Regions from separate parts of the Exiguobacterium sp. FD-YE-25-4 genome, predicted to be linked through region 2. Evidence: predicted binding sites of a transcription regulator. Region 2 holds the regulator's gene; the other holds the start of a gene.
The links. The regulator Rex, encoded in region 2, represses fermentation and respiration genes when NADH is low (regulators of the CRP and FNR family bind a similar motif). The targets are predictions, from matches to a motif close to TTGTGAAATATTTCACAA.

Region 1 (4,477 bases), 180 kb from region 2:
CTCAGCCAGAGGACTAAAAACGCCAAACCAACCAACCATCCGCTCCAGACGAGTGCCTGGGTCATATCTCCGTTGATTGTCGCCATATAAATCGCTGTGGCGAGCGTCATCGTCTCGCCCGGGATATTTCCGGCAATCATCATCGTAATCCCAAACTCGCCGATTGATCGGGCGAAGCCGAGGACAAAGCCGCTCGTCAACGCAGGTAACAGCAGCGGAATCGTCACGTAGGTGAACAGTTGACGCTCTGACCCGCCGAGCACGCGTCCGGCCTCATACCATTCCGCATCGAGTTGTTTGAGACCGAGACGAATCGTTTGGTAGATGAGTGGGAACGCGGCCAAGGCGGACGCGATGACGTTCGCCTGTTTGGTGAACAAGATAGTAATCGGTAACAATCCGCCGATCCCGTTGTTCCCGAGGACAATCAAGGCGTATAGTCCGATGACTGTCGGCGGCAAGATGAGCGGCAGTAAAAACACCGTCTCCAACAGCCGCTTTCCTTTGAATTGACGGTGATGCATGAAATAGGCCGCTCCGAAGGCGAGGATGAAGGCGCTCACCGTCGCCATCATCCCGACTTCGAATGTGAGTTGAAGTGGAGATTGCGTCATTTAGAAAATCCTTTCGCTAAAAAGTGAGCTTGGATATCATCGTCAAACAAACGCGCGTAAACATCGCGCACGTATGGGTTGTGCGTCAATCGGACCGCCGGATACGCGATCGTACCCGTCGCTTCAAACGGGACCGCCTGAAGCGACTCGACGTCCGTCGTCAGTTCCGTCTTATAGACAAATCCCGCATTGGCGTCGCCTTGTTCGATGAGCGTCAACACTTGTCTCACATTCTGGGCGAACATGATTCGTGGTTCCACTTCTTCCCACACGCCTTCCACTTCTAGCGCCGCTTTCGCGTAGCGACCGGCCGGGACATTGACCGGGTCACCGATGACGATCCGAGCACATGCGTTTAAGTCGTCCCACGTCTCCGCGCACGGATTCCCTTTCGGTGTCACGAGCCACAGCTCGTTATGCAAAAACGCATCCCGCTCTAGAATCGGGATTTGTAATCGGTCGACATCATCAACGCTCGCGGCTAAAAAGATATCTGCCGGAGACCCGTGATCGATTTGTGCTCGCAAGGCGCCGCTCCCGTTCGTCACGACCCGAACGTCGATCCCATCGAATTCCGCTTCAAGTTGTCGCTCTACCGCTTCTAAAGCCGGTCCTAAGCTTGCCGCCGCCAAAATGGTCACGGTGGTGTCCTCCGAATCTGAACTCGACCAGACTTGACTTAGTAATAAGGCGACCGTCACCCCTACGATGACTCCACTCACCCGTTTCATGATTAATCACTCCTTTGCCTCCCCTTTATCGTAGCGCTTGATTTGCCTCCCATCTGTATCAAACGTCACAAAAAGACACCCCCACGTAAGTAGAGGTGTGCCACTGCTTAAGCGAACGTGCGCGCCCGCGGGAATAAAATGTTGTTTTCGAGATGAATGTGTTCAAATGTATCCGATTCGAGCGCTTCTAACCGTTGATAGACAAGACGATACGTCCCACACGCTCCTTCAGGCGGCGTATAGTCGTTCGTGATTTGACGCAACTCTTTTAAAATGTCACCGGCTGCCGCGTGTTCTGACTCGAGCGAGGCCAAGATGTCATCAAGCTCCCGTCTCGTTTCAGCTGTCGGTGCCGTCTCGTGACGAAGCAACGTCGGGAAGTCTTCTGTCTCTTCTTTGACGATATGTTGTTCAAGTTCCACTTTCAATTGATTGAACAGTTGATGAATGCGTCCGAGGTGCGGATGGTTTTGTCCGTGAACCCGGAACACTTTTGTCACATATGGTGTGAGCTGTGGCAATTCGTCCGTCAAAAACTGGTGATGCTTATAAATGATGTGCTCAATCAATTCCGATGAAGAAGCAGCATCCCAATCGATGCTCTTCTCGTTCATCTCTTGCTTGCGTTGATAGAGCGCATTAACTTCTTCTAAAATGTCTTCCGTCGACCGTTTCGATTTGTCAGTCGCTTCAGCGAGTGGCCGGTTGCCGCCACAACAAAAATCGATTCGGTTCCGTTTGAAAATGTCTGCCGCTTGCGGGCATTGTTTGACGATTTCAGATACGTGCGTATCGCCCGTGAATGTCTGTGTCATCTGTCATAACCTCCATATTCATTTTGACATGTTCAGCGTAGCAAGAGTTTGACGACAAAAATGTGAAATACGTCACATTTAAGTGAACAGGATGCACGCGTTCTGAATTTGGACACAAAAAAAGCCCCTCTTGTGGAGGGGCGACGCTTAATGGGACGGCGCTTCAAATTGTTCTGCCTCGGTCGATCCGGTGAGCGCCGTCGTTGACGACTGGCCTCCCGAGATGACGAGAGACACCTCATCGAAATACCCGGTCCCGACCTCACGTTGGTGACGTGTCGCCGTATAACCGTGCTGTTCTGCACTGAATTCGGCCTGTTGCAGTTCCGAGTAGGCGGCCATCCCGCGGTCTTTATACCCGCGTGCGAGTTCGAACATTCCGAAGTTGAGCGAGTGGAAGCCAGCGAGCGTGACGAATTGGAACTTATATCCCATCGCACCAATCTCTTGTTGGAACGTTGCGATCTCCTCATCCGACAGCTTTTTCTTCCAATTGAATGAAGGCGAACAGTTGTAAGCGAGAAGTTTGCCCGGATACTTCGCATGAATCGCATCCGCGAATTGACGCGCTTCGTCCAAATCAGGCTCGGACGTCTCGCACCAGACGAGGTCTGCGTACGGTGCATAGGCGAGACCGCGCGCGATCGCCTGTTCGATTCCTGCCTCGGTCCGATAAAAGCCTTCCGGCGTCCGGTCACCGACGATGAACGGATGGTCGATTGGGTCGATGTCGCTCGTAATCAAATTCGCTGCGTGAGCATCCGTCCGGGCGACGATAATCGTCGACACCCCCATGACGTCTGCCGCGAGCCGAGCGGCAATCAAGTTTTTCACGGCCGTCTGTGTCGGCAGCAACACTTTGCCGCCGAGGTGACCGCACTTCTTCTCTGAAGAGAGTTGATCCTCCAAGTGGACGCCGGCTGCACCCGCCTCAATCATCGCCTTCGTCAACTCGAACACGTTGAGCACACCGCCGAAACCGGCTTCCATGTCAGCGACGATCGGGGCGAACCAATGCGTATCGCCTTTCCCTTCCGCCGTTTGAATTTGATCGGCCCGTTGAAGCGCCTGGTTAATCCGTTTGACGACGCTCGGCACCGAGTTAGCCGGGTACAGGCTTTGGTCCGGGTACATGTGTCCCGACAAGTTCGCATCGGCGGCGACTTGCCATCCGCTCAAATAGATGGCTTCGAGACCCGCCTTCACTTGCTGGATGGCCTGGTTCCCCGTCAACGCGCCGAGCGCGTGGACGTAGTCTCGTTCGTGGAGTAACTCCCATAACCGTTCCGCTCCTTTTGTCGCGAGCGTATGCTCGATTAGGACAGACCCCCGAAGCCTCATCACGTCTTCGACCCCATATGGACGTTCGACCCCGTTAAACCGTTCCGACTGTAACATATCCTCTAGTTGCATTTGTTGTTCATTCATATCCATTCCTCCTGTATTATATTAATTTATATATTCATCTTTTGTTATATAACAGATAATGCAAGCTTAATCCAAGTATGCACAGCATTCGAGCGCCGCTTTGAATGACGAGTGCTCCATCCCGCAGCAACGACAGACGTTTTCTTCGTCACGATCTTCTGGTTTACGGAATATGACGACCTCTTCGACCGGCTCTCTCATGATTTGGAGCGACCCGTCGGCCCGGTCGAGCACGAGGCGCATCAAATCGTTCCCATAGACGAACGCCGTGTTAGCGAGCGCCGCTGTCGATTCCCCCGAGACGATCCGACGGACGACCCAACGTTCAATCAACTGTTCGCTTTCGATTTTTTTCGTTGTCATGATGATGCTCCTCCTTTTAAATTCGGTTCTAATGTCACTTGTTGTAAAAACTGTCGGCGGCGCCGGTGCAGGATCGGTTCCGTATATCCATTTGGTGATGCATCGCCTTCGAACACTAACTCTTTCGCCGCTTGATAGGCGATGGAGCAGTCTACATCTGGCGTCATCGGACGATAGTGCGGATCTTCCGCGTTTTGCGCGTCGACGACCTCGGCCATCCGGTAAAGCGTCGCTTCGACTTGTTCACGGCTACAGATTCCATGGTATAGCCAGTTGGCGACATGTTGACTCGAAATACGAAGCGTTGCTCGGTCTTCCATCAACCCGACATGATGAATATCTGGCACTTTGGAGCAACCGACACCTTGCTCGACCCAACGGACGACGTAACCGAGCAACCCTTGCAGGTTGTTCTCGAGTTCCTCGTTCACTTCCTCATCTGTATAGAGACGCGTGGCGAGTGGTACCTCGAGCAGACGCCCTCGCTCAGTTGCTGGATCAAACGAACGATTCGCCAACTCACGCT
Region 2 (4,477 bases):
GTTCCACTTAAAAATCATGTCATACGATTCATTCGTCTGTAGCGTCAGTTTCCCTTGCTCCCAAACGAACGGGTCGTCTTGATAGGCTAAACGTGCCGTCAGCTCAGTCGCTGGAATCGGTAAGGCCGTACCATCGACGAGCGTGGCAGTTCCGTTGACGTCATATGGACGACCTACCTCATAGCGATTCGTCGTTTTCGGCACATTGACATTCAGTTGCCATGGTGCTTTCCATAAAGACTCCGGCGTGTACACTTCCGTCTTCTTCATACCAAAGACGTACCAAGGACCGTGTTGTCGAATGTCAGCATCATCAATCGGTGCCTCTTTCCACTCATTCGTGCTGACGTTATAACTGACATAGAATGTCGTATACATTTCTCGCGTCATGAAGTAATAGGTGCCGTCTTTCCACGTAAGATTACTTATGTTTGGCGCCTCTTTCTCAATCCATCGTTTCGTCGCCAAATCGAAAATAAACATGTGCTCCGAGTCATCACTTTTGATCACGAACCATTGATTCGCTTCTTTCATGTGACGGGCCCACCTCACCTGTCCTGAATAGGAACTGATTGTCTCAAGCACCTCTCCTGTCACCGTCCGCTTCGTCACTTGACCGTCGGCGAACGCGAGGACGTTCCCGTCATCGAGCAGACTGTATACCGGATCGCTGTCTTTCGTGAGCGATCCGAGAATATCACCTGACGTCGATGTGATGATATACTTTTCGTCATCAGCCCATAACATCATTCCTGTTGTTACATTCGTTGAGACGAGTCGATTCTCACTTCCTGCTTCGATTGGGAATGTCTTCGCTTCATTCGTACGTATATCCCACATCACCCATTCCGGCCATCCTTTTAACATAAATCGGCCGTCTCCGATGGCATACATATTATAAGCAGCAGACACGCGAATCGGTAACGTATATTCTTCACCGGTCTCAATGTGAACTAGCGTCTCCGGATCTCCCGAACGCCACACATATTCGCCGTTTCCTACGACTTCTCCAGCCGGAATGATTTCCGGTTTGGCATAGTCCTCTGCTCGGACTTCAACTCCCGGTGCTACCATCATGACGAGCACCACGAGCATGCTCCATAACCACTTCTTCATCAGTCTCCTCATTTCTGTTTATGAATGTATAACTTTCAAAAATAATCCATTTTTTGATTTAACCCTCCTAATTTTAAGTTGTTTTTTCAAAATTGAATAGCCCTAAAATCAAAAAAACACCACGTCGCATGACATGGTGTTTACTTCTCATTCATTTGTTTCATCAAATCGACTTGTTCTTTCACCATCGCCTCTTTCTCACGACGGAGCACGCCCCGGTACGTGATGCGGGAAATCGATAAACTGATCTCATACAAGAAGAAGAGCGGCAGCGACACCATGAGGTGCGACGTCAAATCCGGCGGCGTGATGAAGGCCGCGACAACGAACAAGGCGAAGTAGGCGTACTTCCGAATCGATGACAGGAAGTACGGCGTCACGACACCGATGCGCGTCAAGAACATCGTCACGACCGGTAACTGGAATAACAGTCCGAATGGGATGGTCAGTTGCAGCAAGAACGTGAAGTAGTTCGACGCCCCGATGATTTGCGTCAGACCAAGGTCTTGCCCGAGGTCCGTCGAGATATCGAGGACGAGCGGGAACAACCAATAGTAGGCAAACGCCAAACCGACGAGGAACAAGATAAAGATGATCGGAATATAAGCGAGCGTCGCTTTCCGTTCGTTCGGATGCAGACCAGGTGCGACAAACGCCCACAGTTGATACAGTAGAAACGGACCAGCCGCGACGAGCCCGATGACGAGCGCCAAGTTCAAGTAAATCATGAGCGGGTCCGCGACCCCAAAGGCGTTCAATTCAAGGCCTCGTTCGACGAGGTCGGCCTGGAGATAGGCGAGCACATATTTGACACTCGGCAAAGCAATCAAAAAGAAGGCAAAGACGACAAATGCCGACAGCATCAGTCGTCTCCGCAGCTCTGTCAAGTGGTCGGACAGTGCCCGTTCTTGATCAGGTTGATGGCTCATCGCTTACTGCTCTTTCTTCTCAATTTCTTTCTTGTCTTTCTCGTCATGCTCGTTCATCATGCCACTCGTGGCGTTTTTGAACTCACGGAGCGTCTGTCCGGCGGCACGGCCGAACTCAGGCAATTTCTTCGGCCCGAAGATGATGAGCGCGATAATCGCGATGACAAACAGACTTGCTCCGCCTGGAATACCGACGACGAGTGACGATAATAGTAATTCCATTATTGATGGACCCCCTCAGCAGATGGATAGTGTTGCATAAAGTAAATGAGCGACTGGAGTTCGATCGACAAGTCGATATGATGGACGCGGACCGTATCCGGCACAGTAAGCCTGGCCGGTGTAAAGTTCAAGATGCCTTTGATGCCGAAGCGGACCAAGTCATCCGCGACAGGCTGTGCATAGGCAGACGGCACCGTCAAAATCGCGACGTCAATCTTGTTTTGCTTCATAATCTGTTCCATCTCATCGACGTGATGAATCGGGACACCGGACATCGTCGTGCCGACTTTTGTCTCGTCTGCGTCGAACCCGACGACGATATGTGTGTTATTGTTTTTAAGGAAGTTATAGTTGACGAAAGCTGTCCCGAGATGACCAACCCCGACCAAGGCGACGTTCGTAATCTCGTCCTGATTCAGTGTCTTACGGAAAAAGTCTAACAGATACTGTACGTTATAGCCATATCCCTTTTTACCGAGCGCACCGAAGTACGAGAAATCGCGACGGATCGTGGCCGAATCGACCTTGACCGCCTCACTCAGTTCAGCAGAAGAGACACGCTGTTTTCCTGATGAATGCAGGCTTTGGATAAACCGATAGTATAGTGGCAACCGTTTGGCTGTCGCTTGCGGAATCTTTGGTTCGTTTTGACTCAACGGAAAGAGCCTCCTTTTTACGACGCGTTTCAAACGAATCTAATTTCATACACCTTGATTGTAAACGAATTCACATAACCACTCAACGAATATACCTGAAAAGACTAAAAAATACAGTATACTAAATAGAGAGAAAGGGGTTTTTTCACTTGATCCTACTGCAAGTCAATAACTTATCGAAATCATTCGGCGTCGAGCCGATTTTAGAGAACGTCAAACTCGAAATCCAAGAAGGCGAACGCGTCGCCCTCGTCGGCCGGAATGGCGCCGGCAAGTCGACACTGCTCAAAGTCATCGCCGGGGAATATAACTATGACTCAGGCGACATCATGAAGCCAAAAGATGTGACAATCGGCTATCTCGCCCAAGATTCAGGACTTGAATCGAACGAGACGATTTGGAACGAGATGCTCACCGTCTTCACCGATTTAATTGAACAGGAAAAAACGCTCCGTCGCATGGAACAAGACATGGGATCTGAGCGCATCTTGAACGACCCGGCCGCCTATGAGCGCCTGCTGTCGTCTTATGATGAAGAACAGCATACGTTCAAAGACCGCGGCGGCTATCAATACGAGGCGACGATACGCTCCGTCCTTCACGGGATGCGTTTCTATCCGGACGACTTCGAGCGCCGCATCGATACGCTCTCCGGCGGACAACGGACCCGCCTCGCCCTCGCGAAGATGCTCCTTCAAAGTCCAGACCTGCTCATCTTGGATGAGCCGACGAACCATTTGGACATCGAGACGCTCGGCTGGCTCGAGAAGTATTTGAGCGGTTATAAAGGCGCCGTCCTCATCGTCTCCCACGACCGTTATTTCCTCGACCGGGTCGTCTCGGTCGTCTATGAGCTGTCTCGCCACCGGAGCCGTCGCTTCGTCGGCAACTACACGAAGTACCTTGAACAGAAGGCCGCGATCTATGAGCAAGAGAAGAAGCAGTTCGAGTCCCAGCAAGAAGAAATCGCCAAGATGCAGGACTTCATCCAGCGTAACATCGCCCGGGCGACGACGACGAAGCGGGCCCAGAGCGTCCGCAAACGTCTCGAGAAAGTCGACCGGATGGAAGCGCCGGACGGTGACGAGCGCAGTGCCGTCCTCTCGTTCGCAATCAAACGCCAAAGCGGGAACGACGTGTTGAGCGGCAGCGACCTCGCCATCGGTTATGAGGAACCGATCGCCCAGCATCTCCGCTTCCAACTGCAGCGCGGTGAATCGGTCGCTCTCGTCGGTCCGAACGGGGTCGGTAAGTCGACGCTTTTGAAAGTGTTGACGAAACAACAGCCGGCGCTCACCGGTGACATCCGCTACGGTACCGGCGTCGAGATCGGCTATTACGATCAGGAGCAACAGAACTTGTCGGACGCCAACCGCGTCATCGACGAGATTTGGAACGACTGGCCGCTCATGCGCGAACAAGAAGTCCGCAGCCTGCTCGGTCAGTTCCTGTTCAGCGGTGACGACGTGATGAAGCGCGTCCATGAACTGTCGGGTGGAGAGCGGGCCCGCTTGACGCTCGCGAAACTGAAGCTCGAACAGCCGAACTTGCTCA

Region 1: ric (iron-sulfur cluster repair di-iron protein) is a predicted target of Rex. The motif match lies at 2,221-2,238, and genes of this name have one in related genera.

What each region holds. Positions count from the first base shown of each region.
Region 1 covers NZ_CM168041.1:206,177-210,653, reverse strand. Annotated here, with positions in the region: gene modB (molybdate ABC transporter permease subunit) at 1-614, opposite strand, end outside; gene modA (molybdate ABC transporter substrate-binding protein) at 611-1,345, opposite strand; gene ric (iron-sulfur cluster repair di-iron protein) at 1,453-2,160, opposite strand; gene aceA (isocitrate lyase) at 2,308-3,588, opposite strand; gene AC13H5_RS01030 (hypothetical protein) at 3,655-3,951, opposite strand; gene AC13H5_RS01025 (malate synthase G) at 3,948-4,477, opposite strand, start outside.
Region 2 covers NZ_CM168041.1:383,107-387,583, reverse strand. Annotated here, with positions in the region: gene AC13H5_RS02050 (hypothetical protein) at 1-1,116, opposite strand, end outside; gene tatC (twin-arginine translocase subunit TatC) at 1,257-2,045, opposite strand; gene AC13H5_RS02040 (twin-arginine translocase TatA/TatE family subunit) at 2,049-2,267, opposite strand; gene AC13H5_RS02035 (redox-sensing transcriptional repressor Rex) at 2,267-2,923, opposite strand; gene AC13H5_RS02030 (ABC-F family ATP-binding cassette domain-containing protein) at 3,073-4,477, shown strand, end outside.